DNA from 2 places in the Streptomyces sp. NPDC059443 genome. Region 1 is predicted to be linked to the other one. Evidence: riboswitches for the same ligand, from Rfam matches in the RefSeq annotation. Region 1 holds a riboswitch; the other holds the start of a gene.

Region 1 (4,191 bases):
CCGACGACCAGCGCGATGGCGGTGGCGGCGAGGGCGTACTGGAGGGAGTTCCAGATGGCCTCCAGCGGCGGCACCAGGAACGTTCCGCCACCGGCGCCCACTTCCTGGAGCGCCCGGTAGAAGCCGAATCCGTAGCCGCCGGGGGCGTCGAGGGAGCGTTCCACGAGCACACCGAGCGGGAGCGCGATCAGCAGCGCCACCGTCAGCAGCACCCCGCCGAGCAGGGAGCGCTGCGCCGGGCCGCGCGGCCGGTGCGCGGTGCGCGCGGGGTCCACGAGCCGCAGCGCGGTCTCCCGCTTGCGCACCGTCCAGGAGTGCACGCCGAGGATCGCGCCGATCGCCACGAACTGCACCATCGTCAGCACGGCGGCCGTAGGCAGGTCCAGGAGCTGGGCGGTCTGCCGGTAGACCTCCACCTCCAGGGTGGAGTACGAGGGCCCGCCCAGGATCTGCACGACGCCGAAGGAGGAGAACGTGAACAGGAACACCATCAGCGAGGCGGCGGCCACTGCCGGGGCCAGCGCGGGCAGCGTCACGCGACGCCAGGCGGCGAACCGCCCGGCGCCCAGCACCCGGGCGGCCTCCTCCTGGCGCGGGTCCAGCTGCGCCCAGAGCCCGCCGACCGTACGGATGACGACGGCGTAGTTGAAGAAGACGTGCGCGAGCAGGATCGCCCAGACGGTCGTGTCGAGGCGGATGCCCCACAGCTCGTCCAGCAGACCGCCCCGCCCCACGAGTGCCAGGAAGGCGGTGCCGACCACGACGGTCGGCAGTACGAACGGCACGGTCACGAGCGCCCGCAGCAGTTGTTTGCCGGGGAACTCGAAGCGCGCGAAGACGTACGCGCCGGGGAGTGCGATCAGGAGCGTGAGCGCCGTCGAGGCGAGCGCCTGCCAGGTGGTGAACCAGAGCACCTCGCCGATGTCGGGCCGGGCCAGCACCTCGCCGATCCGGCCGAACTGCCAGCCGTCGCCGGTCTTGAGCCCGCGCCCGACGATCGCGGCGACGGGATAGGCGAAGAACAGCCCGAAGAAGACGAGCGGCACGGCCATCAGACCGAGCCTGACGGCCGTGGCCCGCCCGCTCTCCTTCGGAACCTCGTTCATCTGTACTACTTCACGACGAGCGTCGACCACGTCTTGACCCACTGGTCACGGTTCTTCGCGATGGCGTCCGGTGCGACCGTCTCCGGCTTCTCGATCACGACGCCGTGCTTCGTGAACAGCTCCGGCAGCTTCGCGTCCTTGGTCACCGGGTTCACGAACATCTGGAGCGGCATGTCCTCCTGGAACTTCTTGGAGATCAGGAAGTCGAGGAGCGCCTTGCCGCCCTCCTCGTTCTTCGCGCCCTTCAGCAGGCCGGCGAACTCGACCTGGCGGAAGCAGGTGCCGGTGGCCACGCCCGTGGGGGCCTCGGCCGGCTGCGGCTCGCTGTAGAGCACCTCGGCCGGCGGGCTGGAGGCGTAGGAGACGACCAGCGGGCGGTCGCCCTTGGCCTTCTTGCCGCCCGCCGAGCCGGAGAAGCGCTCGTTGTAGGCCTGCTCCCAGCCGTCGACGACCTCGACGCCGTTGGCCTTGAGCTTGCTCCAGTAGTCCTTCCAGCCGTCGTCGCCGTACTTGCCGACGGAGGCGAGGAGGAAGCCGAGGCCGGGCGAGGAGGTCGCGGCGTTCTCGGTGACCAGCAGGTTCTTGTACTCCGGCTTGGTCAGGTCGTCCAGCGTCTGCGGCGGGGCGAGCTTCTTGTCGGCGAAGTAGGCCTTGTCGTAGTTGACGCAGATGTCGCCGGAGTCGACCGGGGTGACCCGGTGCTCCTTGTCGAGCACGAACTCGGGCTTCACCTCGGGCAGTCCCTTGGCCTCGTACGGCGTGAAGATGCCGTTGTCGAGGGCGCGGGAGAGGAGCGTGTTGTCCACGCCGAAGAAGACGTCGCCGCGCGGGGAGCCCTTGGTGAGGATCTCCTGGTTCAGGGCGGCGCCGGCGTCGCCCGACTTCAGGACCTTGACGGTGTAGCCGCTCTGCTGCTCGAACTCCTTGAGGACCGCGTCGGTCACCTGGAAGGAGTCGTGCGAGACGAGGGTGATCGTCTTGGACTTGGGTGCCTCGCTCGCGCCCGCCGCGGACTTGTCCTTGGCGTCGCCGCCGCCACAGGCGCTGAGCGTGGTGACGCCGAGCGCGGCGGCGAGCGCGACGCCCGCGATCTTCTTGGTGGTGCTCACTGGTCAATTCCTCCTGGGATGTCCAGGAGAAGACGCGGCCCCGCCCGGCGCTCTGTGGAGCGGACGCCGGGCAGGGCGCAACAGCTTGAGTGGTGACCGAACTTCCTACCCCGAATGACCGGGGCGAGGTTCAGAGGGTCTGCGGTGACGGTTACCGCACTCTCAGCGCTGTGGCGCTCCCCTGTCGGAAATATGAAATTGGTTCGGCCACAGGGTACCCCGTGGCCGATTGCAAACCTTAAATGGCGGGAATCAGCGCTCCGAGGCGGCGAGCTGACCGCACGCGCCGTCGATCTCCTGACCACGGGTGTCGCGTACGGTCACCGGCACGCCGTGGCGGGCGATGGCCTCCACGAAGGCCTTCTCGTCCTCGGGCCGCGAGGCCGTCCACTTCGAGCCCGGCGTCGGGTTCAGCGGGATCAGGTTGACGTGTACCCGCTTGCCCTTGAGGAGCTTGCCGAGCAGGTCACCGCGCCAGGCCTGGTCGTTGATGTCGCGGATCAGGGCGTACTCGATGGAGATGCGGCGGCCGGACTTCTCCGCGTACTCCCAGGCCGCGCCCAGCACCTCGCGCACGTTCCAGCGGGTGTTCACCGGGACGAGGGTGTCGCGCAGCTCGTCGTCCGGCGCGTGCAGCGACACGGCGAGGCGGCACTTGAAGCCCTCGTCGGCGAAGCGCAGCATGGCCGGGACCAGGCCGACGGTGGAGACGGTGATCCCGCGCTGGGACAGGCCCAGGCCGTCGGGCTCCGGGTCGGTGAGACGGCGGATGGCGCCGACGACGCGGTTGTAGTTGGCGAGCGGCTCGCCCATGCCCATGAAGACGATGTTCGACAGCCGGGCCGGGCCGCCGGGGACCTCGCCGTCGCGCAGGGCGCGCATGCCGTCGACGATCTGGTGGACGATCTCGGCGGTGGACAGGTTGCGGTCGAGACCCGCCTGGCCGGTGGCGCAGAACGGGCAGTTCATGCCGCAGCCGGCCTGCGAGGAGATGCACATGGTGACCCGGTCGGGGTAGCGCATCAGCACGGACTCGACGAGCGTGCCGTCGTGCAGCTTCCACAGGGTCTTGCGGGTGGTGTCGTCATCGCACGAGATGTGCCGGATGACGTTCATCAGGTCCGGCAGCAGCTCCTGCTGGAGCTTCTCGCGGGACGCCGCGGGGATGTCGGTCCACTCGGCCGGGTCGTGCGCGTACCGGGCGAAGTAGTGCTGCGAGAGCTGCTTGGCCCGGAACGGCTTCTCGCCGATCGCGGCGACGGCCTCCCGGCGCTCCTCGGGGGTGAGGTCGGCGAGGTGCCGGGGCGGCTTCTTCGCTCCACGGGGGGCGACGAAAGTGAGCTCTCCCGGAACAGGGCGGGCCATGGCAGGTACTCCTTGTAAGACGAAAGGCGCGCCGCAGAAGCAGCGCGCCTTCCAAGAGTAACCGCCCGGCCTGTAGGGGCGCCTTTTCGCAGGTCAGCCCGGTCAGCCAGGTCCGCCAGGTCAGCCAGTGCCGACGAAGGCCGCCAGCAGCAGCCACACCACGGGAGCCGTCGGAAGCAGCGAGTCCAGCCGGTCCATGATCCCGCCGTGGCCCGGCAGCAGCGTGCCCATGTCCTTGATGCCGAGGTCCCGCTTGATCATCGACTCGCCGAGGTCACCCAGCGTGGCGCTGACCGCGACCGCGAAGCCCAGTACCAGGCCCTGCCACCAGGAACCCCCGTCGATCAGGAACTCCATGCACAGCGCGCCGGCCCCCATCGCGAAGGCCACCGCTCCGAGGAGTCCCTCGCGGGTCTTGCCGGGACTGATGCGCGGGGCGAGCTTGGTCTTGCCGAAGCGCCAGCCGACCGCGTAGGCCCCGGTGTCGCTGACCACGGTCAGGACCAGGAAGGTGACCACCCGCTGCGGTCCGTCGTCGGCGGTGAGCAGCATCGCGACGAAGGTGGCCAGGAAGGGCACGTAGAACGCGGCGAAGACGCCGGCCGTGACGT
Region 2 (4,191 bases), on a different contig from region 1:
CGACACCCGACGGCTGGACGACGTGGCGGAGGTCGGCGCCTTCGATCTCCTGAAGATCGACATCCAGGGTGCCGAGCTGATGGTGTTCCAGAGCGCCCGGCAGAAGCTGGCCGAAGCCGTGGCGATCCACACCGAGGTCTCTTTCGTTCCGCTCTACGAGGACCAGCCCGTGTTCGGGGACGTGGACCGGGAGCTCCGTCGTCAGGGCTTCATCCCGCACGCCTTCACGGCGGTCAAGCGCTGGCCGATCGCCCCCGTGGTCTTCGGCGGTGACTTCCGCCAGGCCCAGCACCAGCTCCTCGAAGCCGACGTCGTGTACGTCCGCGACTTCGGGCATCCCGAATCCATGACCGACGAGCAGCTCAAGCAGCTGGCCATGGTCGCCCACCACGTCTACGGCTCCACCGACCTCGCCTACCGCTGCCTGAGCGTTCTGGGCACGCGGAACGTCGTCGCCCCCGACGCGCCAGGGCGCTACCTCAGCGCACTGGGCTGACGCACGGCCGGGGGCGGCCCCGCGACTCCCCCCATGGGTCGCGGGGCCGCCCCCGTTCGGTGACGGTCCGCCGTGCTTCAGTCAGCCGTGCTTCAGTCGGCCAGCGGCAGGTACACGCGGTTGCCCGCAGCCGCGAACTCAGCGGACTTCTCCGCCATGCCCGCCTCGATCTCCTCGGCCTTCAGATCGCCCCCGTGCTCACGGCGGATGTCCTGGGAGATCTTCATCGAGCAGAACTTCGGACCGCACATGGAACAGAAGTGTGCGGTCTTGGCCGGCTCGGCCGGGAGGGTCTCGTCGTGGAACGAACGGGCCGTGTCCGGGTCGAGGGCCAGGTTGAACTGGTCCTCCCAGCGGAACTCGAACCGCGCGTCCGACAGGGCGTCGTCCCACTCCTGGGCGCCCGGGTGGCCCTTGGCCAGGTCCGCCGCGTGAGCGGCGATCTTGTACGTGATGACGCCGGTCTTCACGTCGTCGCGGTTCGGCAGGCCCAGGTGCTCCTTGGGCGTGACGTAGCAGAGCATCGCGGTGCCCCACCAGGCGATCATCGCGGCGCCGATGCCCGAGGTGATGTGGTCGTAGGCGGGCGCTACGTCCGTGGTCAGCGGGCCGAGGGTGTAGAACGGCGCCTCTTCGCAGATCTCCTGCTGGAGGTCGATGTTCTCCTTGATCTTGTGCATCGGGACGTGCCCGGGGCCCTCGATCATCGTCTGCACGTTGTACCGCTTGGCGATGGTGTTCAGCTCGCCCAGCGTCTTCAGCTCCGCGAACTGCGCCGCGTCGTTGGCGTCCGCGATGGAACCCGGGCGCAGGCCGTCACCCAGCGAGTACGTGACGTCGTACGTCGCGAGGATCTCGCAGAGCTCCTCGAAGTTCGTGTAGAGGAAGTTCTCCTTGTGGTGCGCCAGGCACCACGCGGCCATGATCGAGCCACCACGCGAGACGATGCCGGTCTTGCGGCGCGCGGTCAGCGGGACGTACGACAGCAGCACGCCGGCGTGCACCGTCATGTAGTCGACGCCCTGCTCGGCCTGCTCGATGACCGTGTCCTTGTAGATCTCCCAGGTCAGGTCCTCGGCACGGCCGTCGACCTTCTCCAGCGCCTGGTACAGCGGCACGGTGCCGATCGGCACGGGGGAGTTGCGCAGCACCCATTCGCGGGTGGTGTGGATGTTGCGGCCGGTCGAGAGGTCCATGACCGTGTCGGCGCCCCACTTGGTCGCCCAGGTCATCTTGTCGACCTCCTCCTCGATCGAGGAGGTGACCGCGGAGTTTCCGATGTTGGCGTTGACCTTCACCAGGAAGCGCTTGCCGATGATCATCGGCTCGATCTCGGGGTGGTTCACGTTCACCGGCATGACCGCACGACCTGCGGCGATCTCCTCGCGGACGACCTCGGGGGAGACGTTCTCGCGGATCGCGACGTACTCCATCTCCGGGGTGATCTCGCCCCGGCGGGCGTACGCGAGCTGCGTGACGGCGGCGCCGCCACGGCCCCGGCGGGGCGTGCGCGGACGGCCCGGGAAGACCGCGTCGAGGTTCTTGAGACCACCGCGCGGCGAGGTGTGCTTGATGCCGTCGTCCTCGGGGCGCACGGGACGGCCCGCGTACTCCTCGGTGTCACCGCGGCCGATGATCCAGTTCTCGCGCAGGGGCGCCAGACCCCGGCGGACATCGGTCTCGATCTGCGGGTCGGTGTACGGACCGGACGTGTCGTACAGCGTCACGTCCTTGCCGTTGGTGAGGTGGACCTGGCGGACCGGCACCCGGATGTCGGGGCGGGAGCCCGCCACGTACCCCTTGTGCCAGCCAGGCTGGCGCTCGGTCTGGCCGTCGGCGTCCTGGCTGACGGCAGGCGTGCGTGCGTCCTGAATGGTCATGAGACCTAATCTCCCTACGCCGGCATTACCCGGTAACAGGTTCGGCGGTCGACGCAGCCTCCTCCCGTACGCATCTTCGAATGCGAACGGTGATCAGCGCCCTCTCAGCCCGGTGCTCCGAGCTCCCGCGTTGTGCAAAGTAGCCCCCACGCTAGCGTCATGTGTGGCGTGCTGAACAGTGGGCCCCCTCATCTGTTGCGATGATCTGCCAGTGACGTCCTCGCCGCAGCCCCCCATCGAGCCCACTGACCCCGCTGGTCGCACCGACCACGCCGGCCACGCGCATGCGGAGCCCGAGCACTCGCCGGGACACGCGCCCGGGCACTCGTCCGGGCATTCCCACGGCCACTCCCACAGCCACGGTCCGGCGGCCCCCGTCTCGAAGCACCTGCGCAAGGTGATCGCCGCCGTGCTGATCCCCTTCGCCGCCGCCGTCGTGGTCGGCATGGTCGTGCTCTGGCCGGGCGGCGCCCCCGCGCACGAACGTTCCGGGGTCGGTTTCGACCGCCAGACCCAGCAGGGGAAGGTCGTCGCGCTCCAGCAGGTCGACTGCAAATCAGTGAACGCCGCACAGGTGCCGGCCACCGGTGACACCTCCACCCCGTCGGGCCGCGAGGCGGTCGCCGAGCAGAGCGGCCAGTGCAAGAAGGCGACCGTCCAGGTCGGCACCGGCCCGGACAAGGGCCGCGAGTTCTTCGAGATCGTCCAGCCGGGCGCACCAAGACAGTTGGCGAACGGCCAGGAGGTGGTGGTCGCCTACGCGCCGGACGCGCCCCGCGACCTCCAGTACTCCGTGGTCGACGTGAACCGCAAGTTCCCGATGGCCCTGCTGGCGGGCATCTTCGCCCTCGCGGTGGTCGTCGTCGGGCGGATGCGCGGGGTGTACGCGCTCATCGCCCTCGTCGTCAGCTTCGGCGTACTGACCCTGTTCATCCTCCCCGCGATCCTCCAGGGCTCGAACCCCCTGCTCGTGGCGGTGGTCGGGGCCAGCGCCATCATGCTGATCGCGCTCTACATGTGCCACGGCCTGACGGCCCGTACCTCGGTCGCGGTCCTCGGCACCATCGTGTCGCTGGTGCTGATCGGCCTGCTGGGCTCGCTGTTCATCGGCTGGGCGTTCCTGAGCGGCAACACCGACGACAACACCGGGCTGATCCACGGGCTCTATCCGCACATCGACATGAGCGGTTTGCTGCTTGCGGGTGTCATCATCGGATCGCTCGGCGTACTCGACGACGTGACGGTCACCCAGACGTCAGCCGTCTGGGAACTCCACCAGGCAGACTCCTCGATGGGCCCGCGCGAGCTGTACCGGGCAGGTATCCGGATCGGGCGGGACCACATCGCCTCGGTGGTCAACACCCTCGTACTGGCCTACGCGGGCGCCGCGTTGCCGCTGCTCCTGCTGTTCTCGATCGCGAACAGCAGCATGGGTTCGGTGGCCAACAGCGAGCTCGTCGCGGAAGAGATCGTACGGACCCTCGTGGGCTCGATCGGACTGGTCGCCTCGGTACCCGTGACGACCGCACTGGCCGCACTGGTGGTCTCCGCCGACCGCGCGGAATCCCCTGCGGGCACGGCTGCCCCGGCGGCATCGGGGCCGCTGCGCGGCGGCCGGGGCCGGCGCCGCAAGCGCTGACGGGCAAACGGACAAGCAACCGGCGGGCGCGGCTGGTCAGGTCGCGCGCGGCCGGTCAGGGTGAACGGCAAGGTGGTGTGCTCAGCGCGTCGGCACGCTGAGCCCTGGTCCTTACGTGCGGTGGTACGTGGCCAGCGTTCCGGTCGGTCGGCAGGCTCTGGCCAGCCCGCGTTGCG

Evidence for each region. A riboswitch is a leader RNA that binds a small molecule or an ion and turns the genes downstream of it on or off. The one in region 1 is predicted to bind thiamine pyrophosphate.
Region 2: it holds a riboswitch for thiamine pyrophosphate, as region 1 does, so the genes downstream of both, thiC (phosphomethylpyrimidine synthase ThiC) here and ACFXDJ_RS11530 (thiamine ABC transporter substrate binding subunit) in region 1, are expected to answer to the same signal.

The regions. Positions count from the first base shown of each region.
Region 1 covers NZ_JBHYVM010000009.1:93,685-97,875, forward strand. Annotated here, with positions in the region: gene ACFXDJ_RS11525 (ABC transporter permease) at 1-1,052, opposite strand, end outside; gene ACFXDJ_RS11530 (thiamine ABC transporter substrate binding subunit) at 1,112-2,215, opposite strand; TPP riboswitch at 2,300-2,408, opposite strand; gene rlmN (23S rRNA (adenine(2503)-C(2))-methyltransferase RlmN) at 2,468-3,580, opposite strand; gene ACFXDJ_RS11540 (phosphatidate cytidylyltransferase) at 3,701-4,191, opposite strand, start outside.
Region 2 covers NZ_JBHYVM010000001.1:138,191-142,381, reverse strand. Annotated here, with positions in the region: gene ACFXDJ_RS00650 (FkbM family methyltransferase) at 1-496, shown strand, start outside; gene thiC (phosphomethylpyrimidine synthase ThiC) at 589-2,376, opposite strand; TPP riboswitch at 2,371-2,515, opposite strand; gene ACFXDJ_RS00640 (YibE/F family protein) at 2,588-4,015, shown strand.